One region of the Chromobacterium sp. ATCC 53434 genome, then DNA from elsewhere that is predicted to be linked to it. Evidence: predicted binding sites of a transcription regulator. Region 1 holds the regulator's gene; the other holds the start of a gene.
The links. Region 1 encodes FNR, which switches genes on or off when oxygen is low (the NO sensors DNR and NnrR bind a similar motif). Its sites were predicted from a motif close to TTGATNNNNATCAA; they were not measured.

Region 1 (6,327 bases):
CAACAGATTGGTCTGTTCGGCGACGTCGCGTATCACGTCGACGATGCCGGCGATGGACTCCGACTGCCGGCCGAGGTCGCTGATGGTGTCGGACACCGAGGACACGTCGCGAACGATGCCGTCCATGCTGCTGGCGGTGGCGGCGATGACCCGGTTGCCGTCCGACGAGCGGCTGGCGGCGTCGGTGGACAGCTTGTCGACCTGTTCCGACTGCGTCGCGCACTCGGACAGGCTGGTGCTCAGCTCTTCTATCGCCGCGGCCATGCTGGCGGCCGCCTCGCTCTGCTGGGCGCTGCCGGCGGTGATGCTTTGCGCGCTGTGCGCCATCGCGTCGGCCGCCCGCTTGACCTCGCCCGAGGTTTCCAGCATCTGGGTCACCGTTTCGCGCAGCTGATTGCGCATCTGGCGGATCGCCGCCAGCAGGCTGAGCTCGTCGCGCTCGCGCAGGTGGATGCGGGTGTCCAGCCTGCCCGCCGCCAGCTGTTCCACCACTTGCTGCACATAGCCGGGCTCGCCGCCCAACTGCAGCGTGATCGACAGGTAGAGCTGGTGGAACAGGAAGATGGCCAGCAGCATCGCCGCGACGCCGATGGCGATATAGCTGTTGCGCTGGCTGGCGGTGCGGTCTATCCGCTCCTGCAGCAGTTGGTCCAGCCGCGCCAGGCCGCCGGCGATATAGGCGGAGACCACCTGGGCGGCGTCGGCGCTGTGTCCGGCCACTTTCAGCCCGCCGGCGCCGGTCTTGCCGCCGACGGCGTCGTCTATCGCCGGCAACTGGCTTTTCAGCAGCGCCGCCAGCCGGTCGCCCTGCGACGACATGTCCGCTTTCAGTCCGGCGTTGTAGGCGACGGCCTTGGCGATGTCGCCGGCCAGGCCGTCGTTGACTTCGGCGATCAGCGGCCGCAGCTCCACCAGGCGGTCGCGCTGGGCGGGATCGAGCGCATGGTTGGCTTCGGCCTGCGCGGCGACGGCGTTGGCCTCGCCCAGATGGCTGATCAGCGTGGTCAGCTTGGCGGTGGCGGCGTCCATCAGGTAATAGGTGTCGATGTCGGGATCCAGCGTCAGGTTGGAGTTGTCGCTGACGGCGCCGATCAGATTGTTCAGCTTGTCGCTGAGAGTGCCGTAGGCGGCTATCCATTGCGAAGGCTGGGCGGACTGGACGGCTTTCAGCTTGTTCCAGGCCGCGGCGGCGTCCTTCCAGGCGGCGTCGCTGGCCAACTCGGCGCCGAGCCGGCCGTTGACGTCCTGCAGCGCCTGCCACCGCTCCTGCAATCGCTGAACGGCCGACGGCAGCTCGCTGTTGGCCTGGGCGTCGCCGAGCGCCGCGCGCACCGACAGCTCCTGTCCCTGCTGGGCCTGCGCCAGCACCGCGGTCAGCGGCTGCATATAGGCGACCCCCACCCTCTCCTTGGCGGTGGACTCGATATTGTCCTGGTTGCTGCGATACAGGCCGTACACCAGGTAGAGCAGGGCGACGGCGAAGACCAGGCCGATCACGGCGAAGCGCTTCGGGTAGCTGAGGCGCTGCATCAGCCGGACGATGGGGGTGGACATGGCTAACTCCTTCCGCGGACCGGTCGTGGCGCGGCGGCGGGGGGGCGAACGGCGAGGAAACGGGGATGCAGCTCCTTTACTGTATAGAGCCTGTTCAAAGTCTCTACCGGCAGCGGCCCGGGCGGGCTGCTCGCGAAAAGATTTTGAGCAGGCGCATCAGTTACAAGCGGCGGGACTGGCCGTTCGAGCCGGGAGCCGGGCGCCGTCGGCGCCCGGAGGGGATGGTCAGATGGTTCGGGAATAGCGCGCCTGGGTCTGGCGCTCGCGCAGGTGGCGGTCGAAAATCATCGCGATATTGCGGATCAGGAAGCGGCCTTTCGGCTCCACCATCAGGAAGTCGCCGTCGAAGGACAGCAGGCCTTGCTGTTGGAAATCGCGAATCTGTGGCATTTCCGCCGCAAAATACTGGGCGAAATTGATGCCGTGCACCTCTTCTATCGCCTCCACCGACAGCGAGAAGCGGCACATCAGGCCCTGGATGACGGTTCGGCGCAGCACGTCGTCGTTGTCCAGCTCCAGTCCGCGCGCCACCGGCAGCCGGCCCTGGTCCAGCGCGGCGTAATAATCGTCCAGCGTCTTGTCGTTCTGGCTGTAACAGGAGCCGACCTTGCCGATGGCCGAGACGCCGAAGCCCAGCATGTCGCAGTCGGCGTGGGTCGAGTAGCCCTGGAAATTGCGTTGCAGCCGGCCCTGGCGCAGGGCGACCGCCAATTCGTCGTCCGGCTTGGCGAAATGGTCCATGCCGATGAAGACGTAGCCGGCGTCGGTCAGCGTCCGCACCGCGTCCTGCAGGATGTCCAGCTTGACCGCCGATGACGGCAGCTCGGCCTCGACGATGCGCCGCTGCGGCATGAAGACCGATGGCAGGTGGGCGTAGTTGTACAGCGCCAGCCGGTCGGGATCGAGCGCGATCGCGGCGTCCAGCGTCTGCCGCATCGAGTCGCGGCTCTGCAGCGGCAGGCCGTAGATCAGGTCCAGGCTGACCGATTTCATGCCGGCCTCGCGGCCGGCCTCGATCACCGCGCGGGTCTCGGCCTCGCTCTGGATGCGGTTGACCGCCCGCTGCACTTCGGGATTGAAGTCCTGCACGCCGACGCTGATCCGGTTGAAGCCATATTCTGCCAGCTTGAACATTGTTTCACGCTTAACCTTGCGCGGATCGATCTCGATGGAATATTCTCCGTCGCTCAGGAACGTGAAGTTGTCCTGCAGCATGCCCATCAGGCGCTCGAGCTGGACGTCGGACAGGAAAGTCGGCGTGCCGCCGCCGAAATGCAGCTGTATCACCTTTTCGCGGCAGCCCAGCGCCTCGGCCGTCAGGCGGATTTCCCGCTCCAGATAGTCGAGGTAGCGATCGGCTAGGCTCTTGTTTTTGGTGATGATCTTGTTGCAGCCACAGTAATAACAAATTGTGTTGCAAAACGGTATATGAGCGTACAATGATAAAGGTTTGCGATTGGCTCCGATCCGGCGCTGGCGCAGACTGTGCTGGTAATTGTCAGCGGAAAAGCCCGGCGTGAAGCGGTCCGCGGTCGGGTAGGACGTGTATCTTGGTCCCGATCCTTCGAGGCGTTCGATCAGTTCCCGATCGAACTCGAAATGGGCGGGAGAAAATGGACGGGTGGTTTTCATGTCGTATTCGGATGGTAAAACTTCTGGTGGACTGGTAAATTTGCGGAAAACCTGCGAATTCCGTATTGACAAGGGTCAAGCTTCGACGGCTTGCGGCAAACACAGCATGTCTGAACAAAATCAAACTTCCCTGCATTCACTGAAAATCTCCTGCTCCAGCTGCAGTCTGCGCGAGCTATGCCTGCCGGTCGGACTCAACCGCGAGGAAATGAGCCAGCTGGACACGGTGATCCGCCAGAGCCGCCGCCTGAAGCGCGGCGAGTACCTGTTCCGCAGCGGCGAGGGGTTCAAATCGCTGTACGCGGTGCGCACCGGCTTTTTCAAGACCTCGGTCGCCAGCCAGGACGGTCGCGAGCAGGTCACCGGCTTTTTGATGTCGGGCGAGCTGATGGGGCTGGACGGCATTTCCACCAGCAGCCACAGCTGCGACGCGATCGCGCTGGAGGACAGCGAGGTGTGCGAGCTGCCGTTCAGCCGGATGGAGATGCTGAGCCGCGACATTCCCAGCCTGCAGCACCATTTCTACCGGCTGATGAGCCGAGAGATCGTCCGCGACCAGAACGTGATGCTGTTGCTTGGCAATATGAAGGCGGAGGAGCGCATCGCCGCCTTCCTGCTGAATCTGTCGCAGCGGCTGTCCACCCGGGGCTTCGCCGCCAACGACTTCATCCTGCGGATGAGCCGCGAGGAAATCGGCAGCTTCCTTGGCCTGAAACTGGAAACGGTCAGCCGCACGCTGTCGAAATTCCAGCAGCAGGGCTGGATCACCGTCGACCACAAGCACATCCAGCTGGTGCGGGTGCAGGATCTGAAGGACCTGATTTCCGGTTGCCTGCACGCCAGCGGCCATTGAGCCCGGCGGGCGCCGCATCGAGCAAGGCAGGCCATGGGCCTGCCTTTTTTCATGTCTTCAACCGGCCTGGCCGGCGATCAGGGCGCGCAGTGCGGCCAGCCGCTGCGGATCGGGCCACCCGGGCGGCGTGACGAAGCCGCGGGCGGCCTCCCGCCAGCGGCCGTCGCCGTCCGGCTGCAACTCGGCCACCAATTGCGGCGACGGGCAGGCCAGCAGCCGCTCGCGCAGCGCCGCCTCGTCCAGCGTGTCGGCCCGCTCCAGCCACGCCGGGGCCAGCCAGGACAGCCGCGGCAGCCAGGCCCAGCGCGAGTCGTCGCGGCGCCGGGGCCATGTCTCGGCCAGCGGCGCGTGCCAGCCGCGCAAGGCGTCCGGCGCCAGCGGCGGCGGCAAGGCGTGATCCGCTGGAAAGAACAGCCAGCCGGTCAGCCGGGCGCCGGCATGGCAGTCGGCGAAACCGTCCGGCAGCCGCGCGGCGGCGTCCGGATGGCGGCTCAGACGCAATTGTGTGGCAAGTTTGGTCGCTTTCAACCGCCAGGCGTCGCGAAGGCCGGGACCGACCAGCGAGTCGGCTCCGTCGCCCAATTGCAGATAGAATTTGCTGGCGGTCTCCAGGTGCCACGGCTCGCCGTCCAGCCACAGCAGGAAGTCGAACTCGCCCACCGTGCGGCGCCCGCTGTCGATGACAATCAGGTTTTCCGCGGCGACGCGGATGTGCGGCGCGTGGCGGAACCAGAAATAGAAAAGTCGTTCAGCATATCGACCTATTAATCCGGCAGTCAAATACCGTACAGAAAGCTCATGCCGCGTAGCGGATTTTTTCATGCCGGAAGTACGACCGGATTCTGGCCGGCTGCTTCTGCAATGAGCGTAAATGGGACAGCACTTTCCCTTGAAGTTGACCGTCTGATCGAACCGGCTCACCTGCGCTCATTCTGGCCTTCAGGTCGCCGTTCAAGTATTCATCCGGGTTCAGTTCCGGTGAGTAGCTGGGCAGGAAGAACAACTCAATCGCCTTCTTGTTCTCTTCCTCCTCCAACCATGCTTGCACCAGCTTGCTGTGATGCACGCGCAAGTTGTCGAGGATCAAGAACACCTTCTTGCCGCCAGCATCACGGATCAGCCGCATCAGAAACTTGATCAGCACCCGGGCCGTCAAGGTCTCCCGGTACAGCATGAAGCGCATCTTGCCTTGGTTGGTAATGGCCGAAATCAAGTTGATGCGCGCTCTTTTCGATTGGGATAACACCAGAACTGGGGTTTGGCCTTTTGGGGCGTAGCCACGCGGAAAGTGCTCAACACTCGACACCGCCGATTCGTCGCCCCAGCTGATTTCAGCCATTTCCGCTTTGGCACGCGCGACGATAGCCGGGTATTCCTCCTTGAGCCATTTCTCGACTGCTGCCGGTCGCTGCTCATAAGCGCGTTTGAGCGGGCGCTGCGGCGTAAAGCCCCAGCGGGCCAAGTACAGACGGACAGTACGGATCGGCAGATCGATCAGAAACATCTGCTTGATTACAGCCTTGACCGCCTGAGCACTCCACAGGGCAAACCTCAGCTTCATCTGGTCTGGCGTGCGATCCACGATGTCCTGCTTGATCCGGGCTTCCTGCGCCTCGGTCAGCCGACGGCCGGTGCCTTCGGCGCGACCGCGCTTCTGTTCTTTGAATCCCTGCGCACCTAGTGCTGCCTCACGCACCACCCAGGCGGAAATGGTGGGGCGGCGCAGCCCGAGTTCTTCGGCAATACTGGCTTGAGACCGGCCTCGCTTGTACATCCGGATAGCGGTACGCCTCAGCTGCTCACGGGCGGCCAGTTCAAGCTTGCGCACATCGATTTTTTCCATGCCGGAAGTATACAATCTGTACGGATTATTACTGCCGGATTAATAGCCGCTTGCCGTCGCCGTCGGCGAGCCAGGCCAGCAGCGGGGCCGGGTCCCGCGCCAGCCGGCTTAAGCGCGCCGGGCCGTCCTCGCCCAGGAGCCGCCACGCCGGCAGCTCGTCGCCGCAATGCCAAGGGGAGGGGGAGGTCAGCAGAAAGGCGAGATCGCGCACCGCAGGGTGCGCGCAGGGCAGGTCGGGGACGGTTTCAGTCGCCATCCCGTTTCAGGCTGCCGTCGGCGGCGCGCTGAACCTGCTTGAAGAAGCCGCGCAAGATGTCGATCTCCTCGCGCAACAGTCCGGCGCGGTTGAACAAGGTGCGCATCCGCCGCATCAGCCGCTCGCCGTTGCGGCGCTGGAGGTAGCCGATGTCGTCCATCGCCTGTCCCAGGTGGCCGCACATGCCCT
Region 2 (6,327 bases), 1.5 Mb from region 1:
CTACCGCCGCCGCCTGCTCGGCTTCTCGCAGATGAGCCAGCTGGAACTGTGGTACTACCGCGTCGACTTCGAACAGCTGCTGTCGCAGGCGACCGACGAAGGCATGCGCCAGCAGTTGCAGAAAGTGGCCGACAAGGCGCGCAACCAGACCCAGGAGCGCTTGCTGCCCAAGATGGCGGAGCTGGACGACGGCGGCCTCAGGCTGCGCGACAATCCGCCGGTGATCTTCCACCTCGACGACCAGAACAGCCCGCTGGCCGCCTGCGACGACTGGCTGGGCGACGACGGCCTGGCGAAGACCCAGGCGATGCTGACCCGCTATATCGACACGCTGAAGGAAGACCGCCGCGAGTTGCTGCAACGCTTCCGGCTGGTGGACGCCGCGTTCAAGGTGGTCGGCGTCGGCAGCGTCGGCACCCGCTGCCTGGCGCTGCTGCTGCAGGACGACTACGATCAGCCGCTGTTCCTGCAGCTGAAGGAGGCGAGGCCGTCGGTGCTGGAGCCGTTCACCGGGCGGTGCGTGCACGGCAACCAGGGCAAGCGGGTGGTATTCGGCCAGCGGCTGATGCAGGCCACCAGCGACCTGTTCCTCGGCTGGACCGACAGCGAGGACGGCCGCCACTTCTACATGCGCCAGCTGCGCGACATGAAGGCGGCGCCGGCGCTGGAAACCTTCGCCACCGCCGAGGAGCTCGCCAGCTACGGCCAGGCCTGCGCGTGGACGCTGGCGCGCGCCCACGCCAAATCGGGCGGCTGCGCCGCCGAGATCGCCGGTTATCTGGGCGACTCGGACAAATTCGACCAGGTGCTGGCCGACTACGCCCAGGCCTACGCCGATCAGGTCGAGGCCGACTACCGGCTGTTCGACGCCGCCGTCCGCGGCGGTCGTCTGCCCTGCGTGCCGACGCCGCGCTAGCGGATGCGGGAAAGTTCCAATATCGGTATTGCCGTGCTGAACTAGACTGTAACAACAGAAACGCATAATCAGTCGGCGCCCGCGGCCTCACCGCGTCCACGGGCGCCTCCGCCTTCCGGCGGCTTGTTCCCACGCACAGAGTGTCGAAAATGCAGCTGAATACCCGCCTGATCATCATCATCGCCGCCAGCCTGCTGGCTCTGTTAAGTCTCTCCGCCGTCGCGCTGTTCTCCACCCGCGCCACCCTGCACCAGGAAAAGCGCGAACAAATCGTCCACCTGCTGAAAATGGCCGAGAACAGCCTCACCCACTTCCAGCAACTGGAGGCCAAGGGCATGCCGCGCGCCGAGGCCCAGAAACAGGCCATCGCCGCGCTGTCGGCGCTGAAGGTCGACGACATCTACTTCTTCGGCCGCAACCGCGACAATCTGGTGCTGTTCCACCCGAGCAAGGACCGGGTCGGCAAGGTCGATCTGGGCAGCAAGCTGCCGGACGGCCGCACCACGGTGCAGGCCTACGAGGAGGCGATGCAGCGGGACCACTACGGCGTGCTGGTGATCCAGACCAAGCGCAAGGGCGGCGGCGACGAGGAGTTTCCGAAGCTGAACGGCGTGTTCCGCTTCGGCCCGTGGGACTGGAGCATAGGCACCGGCATCTTCATCGACGACATCGACCAATTGTTCTGGAGCGAGGCCCGCACGCTGATGCTGATGGCCGTGGCCTGCGTCGTCGTGCTGGGCGCGCTGGTCGGCTGGATGTCGCGCTCGATACTGCAGTCGCTGGGCGGCGAGCCGCGCTATGCCGCCGACGTGGTCAAGGCGATCGCCGACGGCGACCTCAGCGTCGAGATCGCCGTCAAGGGCGGACCGGACAGCCTGCTCGGCGCGATGCGCGACATGCAGGGCCGGCTGCGCCAGATGATAGACGAGATCGGCCGCGCCACCTCCAGCATCAACCATTCCTGCCACCAGCTGTCCAGCGACATGGACAAGGTGCACGAGGTGTCCGGCGTCGCCAGCTCGTCGACGACCTCGGCGGCCGCCGCCATCGAGCAGCTGTCGGTCAGCATAGATCACGTCAGCGCCAGCACCCGCGACACCGAGGCCGGCGCGCGCGACACCGCCGAGCTGGCGCGCCACGGCCAGACGCTGGCCGGCGACGCCGCCGACGGCATACGCCAGATCGCCGACCAGATCCACGGCGCCAGCGACATGGTCGGCCAGCTGGCCGAGCGCAGCCGCAGCATCAGCAGCATCGCCGAAACGATACGCGACATCGCCAACCAGACCAATCTCTTGGCGCTGAACGCGGCGATCGAGGCCGCGCGCGCCGGCGAGATGGGCCGCGGCTTCGCCGTCGTCGCCGACGAGGTGCGCAAGCTGGCCGAACGCACCGCCAGCGCCACCGACGAGATCAGCAGCATCGTGCAGGCGGTGATCAGCGAAACCGGCAACGTCTCCGGCCGCATGGACGAGATCCGCCCGGCGGTGCAGGCCGGCGTCGAGCAGGTGAAGCAGGCCGCCGACACGCTGGAATCGATCAGCCGCCAGGCCAGCACCGCCCTCGAACACGTGCACAATGTGGTGGTGGCGATGGGCGAGCAGAGCCAGGCCGGCACCAATATCGCCGGCAATGTCGAGCAGGTGGCCGGCGTCGTCGAGGAAACCCAGAACTCGGTCAGCCACGCGGTAGAGGCGGTGCGCGCCATCGATCAGCAGGCCACCAATCTGCACCAGACGGTCAGCCGATTCAGGCTGTAGACACCGCCGCACTTGCCGCCGCCGTTGCGGCTGGCATAATGGCTGTGAGCGCACGCTCCATGACAGCAAGAAAAAAAACTGAGGACAGACAGGAACCCCAGCACGCTTCAGTGGAGAATCGTATGTCTGATGCCCGCATGCCGGCAGGCCTCATCGAATGGCTGCAACACAGCAAGGCGCGGGACGTCGAGCTCGCCTTTGCCGACGTCCATGGTTTTCCCCGCGGCAAGACCCTGCCCGCGCAAGCTTTTATCGACGGCCAGCAGCTGCGCATCGCGCGCGCGGTGCCGTTGCAGAGCTGTATCGGCGAATTCCCCGATTACAGCTTCTACGGCGAACATGATCCGGACGTCGCGCTGGCGCCCGATTACGACACCTTGCGGCTGCTGCCGTGGGCGCGGACCCCGCGCGCGCTGGCGATCTGCGACTGCGTCGACCACGACGGCGGCCTGTCGCCGCTGGCGCCGCGCTCGGTGCTGAAGCAGGTGTTGTCGCGCTACGCCGCCCGCGGCTGGGCGCCCGTCGTCGCGCCGGAACTGGAGTTCTACCTGTTCGCCGCCCACGGCGACCCGGCGCTGCCGTTCCAGCCGCCGTCGCTGCCGTCCGGCCGCCGCGAGACCGGCTTCGACGCCTTCGGCTTCGCCGCGCTCGGCGAGCTGGAAGCCTTCTTCGACGAGCTGTACCAGGCTTGCGAGACGCTGGCCATCTCCACCGACACCTGCGTGCACGAGATGGGCCCGAGCCAGTTCGAGATCAATCTGAAGCACGGCGACGCGCTGAAGCTGGCCGACGACACCTTTTTGTTCAAGACCGCGCTGAAGGAAATCGCCCATCGCCACGGCCTCAGCGCCGTGTGCATGGCCAAGCCGCTGTCGGGCCAGCCCGGCAGCTCGATGCACATCCACCAGAGCGTCGTCGACCGCGACGGCCGCAATGTGTTCAGCGGCGACGACGGCGAGGCCAGTCCGGCGTTCTTCGGCTTCATCGCCGGCCTGCAGCGTTTCCTGCCCGAACTGATGCCGATGTTCTGCCCGAACCCCAATTCCTACCGCCGCTTCGTCAAGGGCATGGCGGCGCCGGTCAACCTCAGCTGGGGCCTGGACAATCGTTCGGTCGGCCTCAGGGTGCCGGTGTCCGGTCCGGAGGCGCGACGGGTCGAGAACCGCCTGCCCGGCTGCGACGCCAACCCCTATCTGGCCCTGGCCGCCAGTCTCGGCGCCGGCCTCGCCGGCATCGAGCAGAACCTGGCTCCGGACGAGGCGGTGCACGGCAATGTGTTCAAGCAGCAGGCCGCCAGCCTGCCGTCCACGCTGGATGCCGCCTGCGCGGCGATGGCCGCCGGCTGCGCCGAATCGCTATTCGGCGCCGACTTCAGCCGCGCCTATCTGGCGGTGAAGGAAGTGGAGTTGAACGACTACCACCGCCAGGTCACCGCCTGGGAACGGCAGTACCTCGGCTTCCTGGTCTGATCGAACGACCGACGCCGGTCCGGCCTCCCGCCGGGCCGGCGCGCGGCGCCCGCCTCATTGTCCTGGATCAATACCCGCGCAGACCGGCGAGACGGCGCGGCCGCCGCCGGGTTATGCTGCAAGCATCCCACCGAGCAATGTTTCGCGAAGGAGCAGCCATGTATCGTCACATCATCGCAGCGGTAGACGGCGGCAACAATTCCGACAAGGCCCTGCACGAGGCCATCCGCCTGGCCAAGCACAGCGGCGCGCGGCTGACGCTGGCGCATGTCGCCGGCCTGCGCGACCTGGTCGTCGACAGCCTCGGCGTCTATTCCGGCGACCCCGGCTACGATCTGGCGCTGCAACAAGGCCAGGAGGCGCTGGAACGGGCGCAGAACATCGCGCATGTCGCCGGCCTGACCGATGTCGCCAGCCATATGGAGAAAAGCTGGGAAGGCGGCCACGATCTGGCCGACCTGCTGCTGGGCTACGCCCGCGAACAGCAGGCCGATCTGATGGTGGTCGGCACCCATGGCCGCAGCGGCCTCGCCCACCTGTTCCTAGGCAGCTTCGCCGAGGACATCCTGCGCCGCAGCCACTGCCCGGTGCTGGTGGTACGCAGCCTGGACGACGACGACATCAGCGTCGGCTAGTCTTTTCCGCCGCGGCGGCGCTCAGCGCCGCGCGGCGTGCACGAAGAATTCGCGGTTGCCGTCGCCGCCCTTGATCGGGCTGTCGAACCAGGCCAGCGGCCGCATGTTCTGCTCGGCCAGCACCCGGTCTATCTTGTCCCGCACCAGCGGATACAGGCTCTCGTCGCGGACGATGCCGCCCTTGGACAAGCCTTCGCGCCCGACCTCGAACTGCGGCTTGACCAGGCTGAGCAGCCGGCCGCCCGGCTTCAGCAGCGGCAGCGCCGACGGCAGCACCAGGCTCAGCGAGATGAAGGACACGTCGCAGACCATCAGGTCGAAACCGTCGCCGCCGTTGGCGGCCAACAGCGCCGCGTGGTCCAGCGCGCGGGCGTTGACGCCCTCGAAATAACGCACCCGCGCGTCCGAGCGCAGCCGGGCGTGCAGCTGCTCGTGGCCGACGTCGACGCCGACCACCCGGCGCGCGCCGGCCTGCAGCAGGCAATCGGTGAAGCCGCCGGTGGACTGGCCGACGTCCAGCGCGTCCCAGCCGGCCACGTCCAGGCCCGCCGCCGCCAGCGCGCCCTGCATCTTCAGGCCGCCGCGCGACACATAACGGTCGGCCTCGTCGGCGACGACGGCGAATTCGGCATCCGGCGGAAACTTCTGGCTGGCCTTGGCCACCGGCAGCCCCTGGCAGCTGACGCGGCCGGCGGCGATCAGGTTCTGCGCGGCGGTGCGCGAAGCGGCAAGCCCTTGTTCCACCAGCAAAATATCGACTCGAATCACATCCGCTCCCACCCGGCACCAGCCGGTAAACGCGACAGGTTGGCGAAGGCGGCGCGCGCTGTCAAGCGACCGCCGCGCGCGCCGCCGGCGCCGCCCAAATCGGCCGCAAAGATTTACAAGAAAACGCTAATAATGTTAACCTAAAAATCAACAGCCTGATTTTATTCAGAAATTCAATCGAAACGACACCGAATTCCACGCCGCCCGACACTGCCGGGCGGCGTCGCTTATGAATTCGAGATGACGCCGTTTCGTCCCGCGCCCGCACACCGGGCCATCCGCGGCGCTCGCCCCGAGCCGCCAGTCTTGCCATTTCCAGCGGCGGCCCGCCTCGCGCGAGGTCCGCGCCGTCGCCATCGCCATAGGAGTTCCGATGGTTTTACGCCTGTCCCTATTGTTGACCGTATTGTTCGCCTTGTGGGGCGTCGCCGCCCCCGAACACATGAACGGCGTCGCCTCCGCCTGGCTGAGCTACACGATTTCCCGTTTCGGCTGGTTCTACCTGCTGTCGGTGTTCGGCTTCCTGGTGTTCGCGATCTACCTGGCCTTCGGCCGTTTCGGCCACATCCGCCTGGGCAAGGAGGACGAGGAGCCGGAATTCTCGCGGCTGAGCTGGTTCGCGATGCTGTTCTCCGCCGGCATGGGCATAGGCCTGGTGTTCTGGGGCGTGGCCGAGCCGATCTCGCACTTCGCCACGCCGGCCAGCCAAGCCACCGCGCCGGAATCGGCCGAGGCCGCGCGGCTGGCGATGCGCCACGTGTTCTTCCACTGGGGCCTGC

Region 2: the regulator FNR is predicted to act here: its motif matches at 4,203-4,216, upstream of CXB49_RS19430 (universal stress protein).

Annotation. Positions count from the first base shown of each region.
Region 1 covers NZ_CP025429.1:696,019-702,345, forward strand. Annotated here, with positions in the region: gene CXB49_RS03150 (methyl-accepting chemotaxis protein) at 1-1,554, opposite strand, end outside; gene hemN (oxygen-independent coproporphyrinogen III oxidase) at 1,780-3,186, opposite strand; gene fnr (fumarate/nitrate reduction transcriptional regulator Fnr) at 3,293-4,039, shown strand; gene CXB49_RS03165 (DUF1853 family protein) at 4,097-4,861, opposite strand; gene CXB49_RS03170 (IS630 family transposase) at 4,836-5,882, opposite strand; gene CXB49_RS03175 (hypothetical protein) at 5,911-6,138, opposite strand; gene CXB49_RS03180 (RNA methyltransferase) at 6,128-6,327, opposite strand, start outside.
Region 2 covers NZ_CP025429.1:4,362,476-4,368,802, forward strand. Annotated here, with positions in the region: gene CXB49_RS19415 (DUF2252 domain-containing protein) at 1-916, shown strand, start outside; gene CXB49_RS19420 (methyl-accepting chemotaxis protein) at 1,066-2,676, shown strand; gene CXB49_RS19425 (glutamine synthetase family protein) at 2,799-4,145, shown strand; gene CXB49_RS19430 (universal stress protein) at 4,304-4,780, shown strand; gene CXB49_RS19435 (TlyA family RNA methyltransferase) at 4,802-5,548, opposite strand; gene CXB49_RS19440 (BCCT family transporter) at 5,922-6,327, shown strand, end outside.